DNA from 3 places in the Halobacillus sp. ABR2_026 genome. Region 3 is predicted to be linked to each of the others. Evidence: riboswitches for the same ligand, from Rfam matches in the RefSeq annotation. Region 3 holds a riboswitch; each other region holds the start of a gene.

Region 1 (4,263 bases), 590 kb from region 3:
CTAGTGATTCAGCCCCCAGAATATTATTTCCTGCCAGAAGCGTTGGATTATTGCTATGCCCATATAAAAAGCAGCAGCCTGTTAAGAGGCTGCCGCTATAAGAAAAAAGTCTATATTCCCTAGCCTATGTTAGATTGACCCTTTTTCACTCCAGGATGATCCTGGGTAGCTCTCATTCTATTCAGCGCTTGTTGTGTTGATTCACTGATGTCTGCTTCGAAATAAGGTTCATATGCTTCCAGAGGCGTTCGCTTTGTAAAGTAAACAGCGAGCAACACACCAATTAATGAGCAGACTACCGCAATGACGAATGGCAATTCATAGCCCAAAGCCTTTGCTGTCACATAAACAACAGAACCTATAATGATTCCTGCATAAGCTCCGGCTCTGTTCATCCTCTTCCAGTACAATCCTAAGAAGACCACAAGGAAGAACGCCGCACCAAAACCTCCATACACATAGACAAATCCCATAGCTAAAAACCACGGTGGATTTATAGCTAGAAGTACGGCTGCCGTTGCTATAGCAAATATACTCAAACGGAGCCAGTTTTTGAACTTACGTTCACTAATCCTTCTTGGTGCTATATTCAAGTATACGTCGTAATACAAAGAAGTCGCGCAGTGCAGGAGCATTGAATTGGCCGTGGAAATAGCAGCGGCACAAATGGCGACCAGTGTAATGCCACCGATGATCGGCGGTGTGTACTCCTGAATCACCAAAGGGATAATATAATCTGTTGTCTTTCCTACAGGGATGCTTGGAACAAGTACTTTTGCTCCTAATCCGATAATGATAAGCGGCCCCATAATGAAAATCAATACGAGGATCGTTCCCATCACCTGCATAATTGCAACCTTCACGTTCTGGGGGGCCAACATTCTAGTCACCCAGTGAGGAGAAGAAGGAGTCCCCAGGGAATTCGATATAAATATGGAGACAAGGGCACCAATCCCGAATGTTCCAAAAGGAGAAAGCAGAATCCCTTCCTCCAGCTCGGGGCCACCTACGTTCGTCGGAGCTGTAGTCGTTGCCAGCGTATCCAGGATGTTTCCTATTCCGCCAGTCAGTGACCAAACCACTCCACTCGCCAGCAGTACTCCGATGGCGATTAAAATCGTATTCAATGTATCTGTTGCTGCCACAGACCAAAACCCACCAACGCTTGTAATTAATATAAAAAGTAAAAAACCAAAAATTGCAATCTTATAATCAATGCCTGTAATACTTGAAAAGACGATTCCGAACCCTGTCACTTGAATGTTGACTAAAAGCAGATAACCGATGAACATGAGAATGCCGACAATCGCCTGTAATATACTCTTATTCTGAAAAGGCTCGAACCTTTGTCGGATAAATTCAGGAAAAGTTCGTGCAGGCTTTTCAGGTCGTCGGATTTTATAGGCGACGATTGGAATCAATGCCCCTCCAAAACACCAGCCGGCGACCCAGCCGATGACTGCCGCTACACCTGAACTATATAAATACCCAGGAACACCGATGACTGACGCCACACTTACCCACGTTGCTGATGTGGTACCGATTCCAAGCAGGAGCCCCATCCGGTGACCACCCGTTGTATAATCATCGATCGATTCTGCTTTTTTTAAGCTTTTAATGTTTGCCCAAATGAGAAAGAGGACATAAAAACTGAATACAACAACATACCAAATCATTCGTTAAACAACTTCCTTCCTAAATCTTATTTGTACTTAAAAAGACGCCCGGTAGCTCCCCAACGCTTAACGCCGGACTTTTCCACTTTGTAGCAGAGGTATGTACCTAACAGGAAGGAAAAAATCATGACTCCCACCCAAACCATCATTGCTAAGACCAATATCATTCACCTCTCCTCACTACTTGTTCATCCAATCGTTCCCTATATCCGGCCTCCTTATTTAAAATAAAAAACCCTTCTCTCAATAAGAGAGAAGGGTTTTAGGCAAACGTTCGATTGCTGTTAAACACTCTCTCATCTCCGGATCCGCTTTTGCGATCCTCTGAAATTGGCACCGTACATGAATCAGCCGGTTGCCGAGGCTTCATAGGGTCAGTCCCTCTGCCTCTCTGGATAAGAAAATTCCAAATATTCAAATGTTCATGGCTTTTATTCTACCATACACTTTCAGGACGTCAATCGGTCTCGGAAAATACCTGGGGGATTTTAAATGACAATAAATAGTATAGCGACGTCCACGTGCTATGATGATACTCATGGCCAACCGTATGTTTCAATCGTTGGTTGTTAAAACACGGAAAGTAGAAAATCGATATCTTCCCTGCTCCTACATTTACTCCTGAAAACTCCATCTCTCCACTTGGAAGAAGACAAACGGTCGTATCTGGGCCAAGCAGGGCATCTGAAGATTTTATCAAAGCTTCAAGAACTGCTTCCTCTGATTCCGAAGCTCTCAGCAATTTGATTTCCTCTTCGACCTTTTCCAACTTTTCTGGTGGAGAATTTATATACCCCTCCACCAGATGAGAGTACTTTCCACTCAAACAACGATCCTTTATCTGGTCCATTACGACCTCATTCCACAACGTCTTCCGTTCCTCGGCACCCCCTATGTCCTTAGCCTTTTTTACAAACTGATCCACGTATTCATAAGCAGAAAATATCTGCATGGATTGCCCGTTGATACTCGTTTCCATCATGTACATTTTTTCTTGGTCTACAGGTTCTTTTTTAAGCTCCTTTTTTTCAGAAGGAACAATACCCGTTGCACCCGGTCAAAATAATGAACAGCGAAACTCCAAAGATCGATAATCGTCGCATAATTCCTCCTTTATCATCATTCGTAAATTTCCATGTCTTTCATTTTCATACGAGATCGTGAAGAATCGGTTTCAAAGCGAACGTAATTTACAGAATAATAAAAGGTGCGATAGATTCTCTGAATCAATCGCACCTTTTAATCACTCCACTTAGAGTCATCTTTCATTTCTGTTAAGAACAACGGTTTGAGCTTTGAAGTGGACAAACCAAACAATGAGTAAGACTTTCCGACTTCTTGTCTAATTTATGAAAGTAACAACAAGTTTGACGAACTTTATGTTCACCCAGGACCCTATGATCCAAAAGATACGCAGCCATCGGATGCTTTTCACAATTAAAATAGCCGCCATCCAATTGATTCAGTTCTTTCGCCAAATGAATGATTTTTTCCTGGTAGTCTGGATATTTTTCCATAGCTTTTCTAAAAAATGAATTGATTCGAACGGCTACATTTTCCCATAAAATTATCGTCGGCAAGTTCGTTCGATCATGAAAGGATTGTAATACCAGTCTCAGGTGATGATTGAATAACTGCCTCCATGCTTCTTCCCTTGTATCAACATAATAAATTTGGTCTTCATCTACGCTAATCTCCAACTTTTCGCTAATCCTGCACGCCGTAATAGGAATGATTTTGGGTTTGTCTTCCCATAACATAGACTCTAATATTTTCGCAGGTAGAATTTGTGCGTATTTTTTCATCATCATAGAAGCCGTGACCTTCAGATTGGGCGCACTGATGCGCTTTTGTTGATGGCGTAGAAACTCAAGGCATTCCGTCTCTTCAAGTAAAGAGGATATGGAATTCATTCACTCATCACCTTTCGATTTCGATATAATAAATAGATGAAAAATGGAGCTCCGATACCAGCCGTGAATACGCCTGCCGGGATATCAGAAGGTAAGAAGGCTGTACGTGCAATAATATCAGCCGACATAACGATCAATGCTCCAATTAAAGCAGTACCGAAAACTAAGTAGGCAAAGGATCTCTGCAATAACAACCTTGCCATATGCGGGGCGATTAGGCCAACGAACGCAATCCCTCCTGCAAAAGCAACCGCTGCTCCAGCTAAACCAACACTTAATGAAATTAATAGAAATCGGAAAAACTGGACACGCACCCCCATCCCGGTAGCTACATCGTCGCCCAGCTGTTTAACATCCACCACCCCTGCAAAGAAAAGGGAAAAGAAAATCAGTAGAACTATAATCGGAATGAGAATGGTAACCTCTTGCCAGTTCGCGCCATATAAACTACCGGTCAACCACAAATATACTTTCGAAGCAATCGTCGATTCACTTGAAACCATAAACATGGTCACGACAGCATTCGTTAAAGCTGATATTCCAATACCGATCAAAATCAACCGCATAGGGGTAACGCCATCTTTCCAAGATAATAGATATATAATGATTGTCGTAATGGCCGCTCCTGAGATTGAGGCCAGCGGTAGCCAATGGATACTTATTTCGCCTAATAG
Region 2 (4,263 bases), 2.7 Mb from region 3:
TATTGAAGCGGGAGAAGATGTATGGCAAGCAGGTGTTCGTGAAATAGAAGAGGAGATCGGGGTATCGGTGAAACCAGAAGAATTGATCCCACAAGGACATTATAAGGAGCAATTGCAGGTGGGGGACCTTTTGGACAGGGAAATCTGCCGTGTTTATTTTCTGCCTTGGACCGTGGGAATGGAGTTTTCACTCGGAGAAGAGGTGGAAGATGTCATTAAGGTTTCTCTCGAAGATATGGTGGCAAAGGATGAAGGCGTCCCGATGAAGGGTGTGTCCCTGCTCAATGGGAAAGAAAGAATCGTAAGGCAGGAGGACTTTGTCCCCCATGAAAAAGGGTACGAACGTTATATCATTCAATCTTTACGTGAATATGTCGAAAAACTTTGACAATATTCTGCTGTTTTCTATATAATTTCAGATTAAGTGAAGAGGGAGGAGATATGAGATGACTAATCCATCATTTGATACGAAAATTGTGCATCATAAAGCGGATCAGACTCTTGTGCCAAATAGCAAAAGTACACCGATTTATCAAACATCAGCCTTTACTTTCAAGGACCTTGACCATTTGGAAAGTTATTATGAGGGAGAGAGCCCTTATTTATATACGAGAGAGCGTAATCCGAATACGGATGAATTGGCAGGGACCGTGGCGGCATTGGAGAAAGCGCCTGCTGGTGTGGCTTCCTCCTCAGGGATGTCAGCTATCCTCGCAGGGGTGTTAGCGGTGGTAAAACCCGGGGAGCATATAGTGGCGGCAGAGGATGTGTATGGGGGTACCCATAAACTTCTCACCAAAGAACTTCCGACATTCGGTATCGATGTGACGATGGTTTCATTCGCAAATTTGCAGGAGGTAAAAGAAGCGATTACAGACAAGACGAAATTGTTGTATACGGAATCGATTTCAAATCCGTTCCTTCGGGTGGAAGATTTAGCGGGTATTGTTGACCTTGCTAAAGAAAAAAACTTGAAGACAATGGTCGACAATACGTTCGCTACTCCTTATCTGCTCCAGCCCTATGAACAAGGGGTAGATTTAGTGGTACATAGTGGGACGAAATATATCGGGGGCCATAGTGATGTAACGTGTGGAGTTTTGGTTGGAAGTGAAGATTCGATTCAAAAGGCATCACAAAAAATCGTCACGTTAGGTGCGAACCTCAGCCCGTTTGAAGCATGGTTAACACAACGCGGAGCGAAAACTTTAGGTCTGCGAATGAAAAAGCAATCATACAATGCAGAAGAAGTAGCGAAAGCCTTTGCTGACCATGAGGCCATCCGTACGGTTCACTATCCTCAGCGGGTATCCGAGCAGGGAAATGGAGCCATTGTCACGATTGAGCTTCTGGATTCCATTAATATTGAGACATTTTTCAAGTCCCTCGGGTGGATTAAAATAGCTCCTACCCTGGCCGGGGTGGAAACCACCGTTTCTTATCCTGTACGGACATCTCACCGTGCTTTGTCAGAACAGGAGCGAGAGAAAATCGGTATCAATGATTATGTCATTCGTCTATCGATCGGCATTGAAGACCATGAGGACATCATTGAACAGTTGAAAAAATCAATAGAAGCTTCAATATCATAAATATTCAAAAATGATTGACTTTTCTGATTGTTATCCGTTATACTTCACAACATAATCATTTAACTGAATACATCTCTTATCAAGAGTGGCTGAGGGAATAGGCCCTGTGAAGCCCGGCAACCTTCAAACATCGGTTTGAAAAGGTGCCAAGTCCTACAGATCATCATCGATCTGGCAGATAAGGGGAGGAATGTATAGGATCAACCCTCTTCTTATTTGGAAGAGGGTTTTTTGGTGTGGAGGCGGACATGAAGCGACTTATCGCTTTAAAGCCAACTTTATTTATACGGATAGTTACCATTTAAGGAGGAATAGAAGATGACCCATTCTTTTGAAAGCTATGATGTAGACACGATTTCCTTGCACGGAGGACAGTCACCGGACCCGACCACAGGATCACGAGCTGTGCCGATTTATCAGACGACTTCTTATGTCTTTCATGACACGGATCATGCTCAAAGCCTTTTTGCTCTCGATGAACCCGGAAATATATATTCTCGAATTGGGAATCCCACCGTGGATGTCTTTGAAAAACGGATGGCCTTACTGGAAGGGGGCGTTGCTTCTGTAGCTACAGCATCCGGGATGTCAGCTATTGCTTTATCGATCTTGAATATTGCCGGTTCCGGGGATGAGGTCGTTGCAGCATCGAATCTATATGGAGGGACCTATAATTTATTCGCAAATACTTTACCACGATATGGCATTAAAGTTCATTTTGTCGACCCTGAGAACCCGGAAAACTTCCGCGCAGCCATTACGGAAAAGACAAAAGCTGTTTTTGCCGAAACCATTGGGAACCCAAGTTTACACGTGCTGGATATTGAAAAAATTGCCACTGTAGCTCATGAATACAAACTTCCATTATTAATTGATAACACATTTGCAACTCCGTATACCTGCCGCCCGATCGAGCACGGCGCTGATATTGTGATCCATTCGGCAACAAAATGGATCGGCGGTCATGGAACAGCCATCGGGGGTATTGTTGTAGACGGAGGAAGGTTTGACTGGGGAAATGGAAAACACCCGGTTTTTACAGAGCCTGATGATAGTTACAACGGAATTGTCTATGCCGCTGATTTTGGCACGCTCGCCTATATCACTAAACTGCGTGTCCAGCTTCTTCGTGACTTTGGATCCTGTTTAAGTCCACAGAACGCCTTCTTGCTGCTTCAAGGATTAGAAACACTACACCTTCGCGTAGCGAGGCATGGAGATAATGCTCAGGAAATTGCTGAATACTTACAAGGCCATCCAGATGTCGAGTGGGTCGCCTACCCAGGGTTGTCCAACCATCCAGCTCATTCGCTTGCCAGCAAGTATCTTGAAGGAGGGTATGGATCAATCGTTAACTTTGGTATCAAAGGAGGGAGAGAAGCAGGAAGGCAAGTGATCAACAATATTTCCCTCTGGTCCCACGTGGCGAATGTGGGAGATGCAAAGTCATTAATCATCCATCCGGCATCGACGACTCACCAGCAATTATCCGTGGAAGATCTTGCAGCAAGCGGAGTGAAAGAAGAGTTGATCAGGTTATCCATTGGGCTTGAATCGAGTAAGGACTTGATCAATGACCTTGATCGTGCGATTGGGAAAGCGACAGGAAGAGAAGGAAGTCAAAAATCCATCACTGAAAATGATGAAGGTGTCATCAAATGGGCCCTGAGCTCTTCCAAAACGGAAGAGGATGGAACGACACGCCCGAAACGTTTAGCTGTAGTCGGACTAAGTGGAAAACCGTCCCGACCGAGTCATCGTCTGGCGAGAAAGATGCAGAGAATGGGGTATCAGATTGTGCCGGTCAATCCGAGGGAAACCGAGGTTCTCGGAGAAACTTCTTATCCGGATTTGAGATCGATTCCATTTAAAGTCGATGTTGTTCAAGTTTTCCGTAGTCCCGAAGCAGCGATTGGAATTGCTGAAGAAGCTGCTGAAATACGGCCAGGTGTGTTTTGGCTGCAGGAAGGAGTCATCGCACCAAAGGCTGCGGAAATTGCAAGTGAAGCTGGACTCGAAGTGGTCCATAACCGCTGCACGTATAAGGAAGCCCAGCGTTTAAGAGGAACCATCGATACGTACGCATGCGAACTATAAAGGAGGATTCGGCATGAAGTTGAAAAAAATAGCGATCACCATAGGATTGCTGACAACCTTTGGATTATTCGGTTGTTCGGATGCGGAAGGGGAGAGTGGGTCACCGGACAAAGTGACCCTGGATTATGCTTATTATTCTCCCACAAGTCTCGTATTAAAGGACCAGGGATTTGCTGAAGAAATATTTGAAGAAGAAGGGATCGAAGTGGACTGGGTCCTCAGTCAGGGAAGCAACAAAGCGTTGGAATTCCTGAATTCAAGCAGTGTGGACTTTGGTTCGACAGCCGGGGCGGCAGCGCTGATGGCAAAAGCGAACCATGCCCCTGTAGAATCCATCTATCTTTATTCTAAGCCTGAGTGGACAGCACTGGTCACAAATCCTGACTCTGGAATCGCTTCAGTGGAAGATTTAAAGGGGAAAAAAGTAGCGGCTACTCTTGGGACAGATCCTTATATATTCTTAGTTCGTGCCTTGAAAGACCACGGCCTTTCCACCGATGATATCGAACTTGTGAACTTACAGCATCCTGAAGGAGCATCTGCATTGAGCAATGGCAATGTCGATGCCTGGGCG
Region 3 (4,263 bases):
GTAATCCTGGTACTCTTCAATCGTCAATTCGATTCCTTTTTCTTCAAGCATAGGTTTCGCCTTCTCTAATACTTCCGCGTGTGGAACACTTGTCGCACCTACCTTAATTTCATCAGATCCACTATCTTCACTATCAGAACCTGAAGTGGATTCTCCTTCATCTGATGATCCGCAGGCCGCGAGTACGAATATTAGCAATACAGCTGCAAAACTTGTCCATAGTTTTTTCATGTCTTAATACTCTCCCTTTTTTAAAATTATCTTTTATCCAATTTCCGAGAGATAAGATCTCCGATGAATTGAAATATAAACACGATTAAGATGATTAAAATTGTACAAATGAACACAACATCAAAGTTACTTCTTTGGAAGCCATAAAAGTAAGCAAAATCACCAAGACCACCCGAACCGATAGCACCGGCAACGGCCGTGTAACCGATCAAAGCGATGGCTGTAACAGTAATCCCTGATATAAGGGCGGGCATAGACTCTGGGAGCAAAACCTTAAAAATGATCGTCGAATATTTGGCACCCATGGATTTCGCTGCTTCCACGACTCCTTTATCCACTTCTTTCAAAGCAATTTCCACTAAGCGAGCGTAAAAGGGAGCTCCTCCAATAATTAAAGCCGGTAAGGCTGCCTGGGGCCCTCGAATCGTTCCTAACAGAAAATCTGTAAACGGGAACAATAACAAAATGAGGATAATAAATGGGATTGCCCTGAATACGTTAACGACGGAGGCAGTAATCCAATTCAATGTCTTATTAGCCCACAACCCACCGGGGCCAGTTAAATAAAGCAGGAGGCCTAAAAGCAGCCCCAATACAAATGTGCCAGCCACAGAGATCAGTGTCATGTACAACGTTTCGTTCGTAGCTGTAATCATGTCTTCCAGCCTTACATTAGGAAACCATTGATTAAACATGTGGATTCACCTCCACTTCTACGGACGTCGATTCAATATATTCAATTGCACGTTGCACTTCTTGCTGGTCACCCTCAAACTGGACAAACATGGTTCCATAAGCGCCTTTCTGCGTCTGGGTGATCTTACCGTGAAGGATATTCACATCCAGGGCGAACTGTCTGGAAACATCACTGATGAGGGCCTGGTTGGTACTTTCCCCTACAAAATGGAGCCTTAGAATCTGTCCGGATTGATAATTATCCTTAATCAATTCCATAGAGGTTTCTTTCTCAGGATCCCCCATCACCTGATCCACAAATTTCTTGGTGACGGATTTTTGTGGATGCAGGAAAACATCGAGCACTTCTCCCTGCTCCACAATTTTCCCTTGTTCCATAACTGCCACCTGATGACAAATTTTGCGAATCACGTGCATTTCATGAGTGATTAATACAATAGTAAGACCTAGTTTCTCGTTTATGTCTACCAGAAGGTCGAGGATCGAGTCGGTCGTTTCAGGGTCCAATGCAGATGTCGCTTCATCACAAAGCAGCACTTTAGGGTTATTAGCAAGTGCCCGGGCGATTCCTACCCTTTGCTTTTGGCCGCCACTTAACTGAGAAGGGTAAGAGCCTCCTCGGCCTTTTAAACCAACTAATTCAATCAGCTCGTTGACTCGTTTTTGCCGTTCACCTTTTGTAAAACCCGCAATTTCTAGAGGAAAAGCAATATTGTCATAGACCGTGCGTGACCATAAGAGGTTAAAATGCTGAAAAATCATGCCGATCTCCTGTCTCGCCAGCCTCAATTTGCTTTTGTTCATGGCTGTCAGTTCCTGGTCATCGACACTAATACTTCCGGCTGTCGGGTCCTCCAGTCGGTTGAGTAGGCGGATGAATGTACTTTTACCAGCCCCACTATATCCAATAACCCCGTATATTTCCCCTTTTTTTATATTAAGACTCAGGTCATCCACCGCTCGGACATCCTGATCTTTCGTCTGGAAAATCTTCGATAATCCTTTGATTGTAATCATGCTGTTTCCCTCCAACTAAAAAAGCGCCGCTCTGTGGAGAACAGAGTGGCGCTTTTAATCTACCTGATTTTCTGTTCTCTCATCTGCCAAAGAATCACTTTGCAGGAATTGGCACCTGAGCAATACTATTGCTGGTTGCCGGGCATCGTCGGGCCAGTCCCTCCGCCACTCTGGATAAGAGATTTTAGTATATTAAATTATTATTGCTTTAACTCGTTTAAGCAGTACAAAATGGATTGTAGCACCGTACGAATTTTATGTCAACTCAGAATACAGAGTGTTCAGAAAAAATAAGTGATAAAGAATCTTCCTTCACCTTTTTTAACCAACAGGCTCTGTGGTAAATAGTGTTGGTATTCCCAAAAAAGATTCCATTTCGAGATGGTTGTATAGGTTTAGAGGCTACAGGAAAAGGTGCGTCTTGCTCCATCAATATCTCAAAACGACTTCTTTTGTAAGAGTGTAGAATCTTAAGACCTGTCTTGCAAAAGAGGGCGATTTTCTTTCCTTACCATCGAACAACTAAACTTCGTGTAGGAGCCCGAGGAATACGAGGGATTATCCGGAGCCCTCATACTTTAACAGACACTCTCAATAAAAAAATCCCATCTATGATAGAAGGGATTTATTAGTACCTTCTCATCTATCAAAGTTAAAAACTTTGCAGGATTTAGCACCGTGCAGTTATTCTGCCGGTTGCCGGGCATCGTTGGGCCAGTCCCTCCGCCACTCTGGATAAGTGAAGATGTCGATATGAAATTAATCAATATGTTAGCATGGAAAATAGAAATGCGTCAATCCTAAACGGTCTTTCGGTACAAAGGAGAATGAATATGAATCAGCAAGCACCTTTATTTGAATTGCCCTCTATTAATAAAGCGTTTCATTATAGTCTAAAAGAAGACTTAGGGAAAGTCATCGTATTAACGTTCTGGGCTTCCTGGTGCCCGGATTGCGGCAAAGATTTGCCTAAGAAAGAGCAACTCTATAAAACCATGGATCATGAGAAAGTGAAAATGATAACAATCAATGTGACCGGTCGGGAACGTGATGCAGAAGAAGCCGTCCAATACACAGAGAAGTTTTTGAAACAACCTACCTTATCAGACAACGGACGAACTGTATATGACCTCTATAAATGCGTGGGCGTTCCTACCACTGTAATCATCAATCAAAAAGGGGAAATACATGCTTCTTTTGGTGATCAAGCCCCTTTTCTTGACATTGTAAGTAAATTAGGAGAACTAATATAAACATTGGAATAAAAGAGACAGCGTAAGTCCAACGGACCCATGCTGTCTCTTTTTTATACATTCTACAAACCCTTTTTCTCAAACGTTGAACAAAAACGGTCATTTCCCGGGAAATTGTACCACTATTCTACATACCTTTTTACTTTTTCATACATGAAAGTAACAGAGTGAAAAGCATAGATTTTCTCTTCTACTTCTCCATCTCTTGTCACTAAAAGGCAGGGAACACTTTCAACCTGATAATGCTGCATCCAATCGGGGTGTAAGGAAGCATTCATTTCTGTAAAGACTTCCTTGTGAAAAACACTTTCCAGCGTAGTGAGCATTTTACGCGCTAAGTGACAAGTGGCACAAAACGGGCTATGGATGAACGTTAGACTTGTATGTGAGGACTCAAAAGTTGTCTGTACCTCTGTTGCGAGAATTTCCTCCACAGCCATCCTCCTATATTAGATAAATTGATTTCACGTTAAAGTGTCTACTAAGTAGAGCTCTTGCCAATTCAGGTTCAGGTGTGGCTGCCACTTCCCTGAAAGCACGATCGATATAAATATGCTCAGCATGGGGGAGTTCTTCCGTAAGCTGCTTTCTCAGTTTATATCCTGAATCGTCTTCATCCACCAAAATATAGACGGTGCGTTCATCCAGGTTATGGTCGAATATCATTTCTTCCATTCGTTCAATCCCTAGTGTGCCGTGTGTACAGATGATTTCAATTTCTTCATCCAGAACCTTATTCAATTTCTTTTTATCTGTGATCCCTTCCACAATGACGATACGCTCTCCATCCATCCTCATCACCTACTATATAGAAACAGACCATGCCATCCAGGCATGGTCTGAACATGATTAAGATCAAACGTGATCATGTCAGACAAGGTATCCAATGATCCCTGCCTGTCCAATGCACTAACCTTTAGTCTTCATCAATCATGGCTTCATATTCTTCTGAAGTCATCAAATCGTTGATGTTTGATGGTTCACTTGGTTCTACAACTACCATCCAGGCTTTATCATATGGAGATTCGTTTACATACTCTGGACTGTCTTCAAGTTCTTCGTTCAC

What was found. A riboswitch is a leader RNA that binds a small molecule or an ion and turns the genes downstream of it on or off. The one in region 3 is predicted to bind S-adenosylmethionine.
Region 1: linked by a shared signal. The riboswitch ahead of ACXADE_RS12205 (sodium:solute symporter family protein) and the one ahead of ACXADE_RS15190 (methionine ABC transporter ATP-binding protein) in region 3 are both predicted to bind S-adenosylmethionine.
Region 2: linked by a shared signal. The riboswitch ahead of ACXADE_RS01430 (PLP-dependent aspartate aminotransferase family protein) and the one ahead of ACXADE_RS15190 (methionine ABC transporter ATP-binding protein) in region 3 are both predicted to bind S-adenosylmethionine.

Annotation. Positions count from the first base shown of each region.
Region 1 is NZ_JBSWTM010000001.1:2,343,294-2,347,556, forward strand. Features, by position in the region: gene ACXADE_RS12205 (sodium:solute symporter family protein) at 120-1,676, opposite strand; SAM riboswitch class I at 1,970-2,078, opposite strand; gene ACXADE_RS12210 (DUF2268 domain-containing putative Zn-dependent protease) at 2,134-2,658, opposite strand; gene ACXADE_RS12215 (hypothetical protein) at 2,951-3,589, opposite strand; gene ACXADE_RS12220 (FecCD family ABC transporter permease) at 3,586-4,263, opposite strand, start outside.
Region 2 is NZ_JBSWTM010000001.1:258,869-263,131, forward strand. Features, by position in the region: gene ACXADE_RS01420 (NUDIX hydrolase) at 1-388, shown strand, start outside; gene ACXADE_RS01425 (trans-sulfuration enzyme family protein) at 447-1,592, shown strand; SAM riboswitch class I at 1,666-1,777, shown strand; gene ACXADE_RS01430 (PLP-dependent aspartate aminotransferase family protein) at 1,911-3,689, shown strand; gene ACXADE_RS01435 (aliphatic sulfonate ABC transporter substrate-binding protein) at 3,703-4,263, shown strand, end outside.
Region 3 is NZ_JBSWTM010000001.1:2,930,175-2,934,437, forward strand. Features, by position in the region: gene ACXADE_RS15180 (MetQ/NlpA family ABC transporter substrate-binding protein) at 1-231, opposite strand, end outside; gene ACXADE_RS15185 (methionine ABC transporter permease) at 258-926, opposite strand; gene ACXADE_RS15190 (methionine ABC transporter ATP-binding protein) at 919-1,944, opposite strand; SAM riboswitch class I at 2,021-2,125, opposite strand; SAM riboswitch class I at 2,581-2,686, opposite strand; gene ACXADE_RS15195 (TlpA family protein disulfide reductase) at 2,778-3,197, shown strand; gene ACXADE_RS15200 (thioredoxin family protein) at 3,320-3,631, opposite strand; gene ACXADE_RS15205 (toprim domain-containing protein) at 3,642-3,989, opposite strand; gene gcvH (glycine cleavage system protein GcvH) at 4,114-4,263, opposite strand, start outside.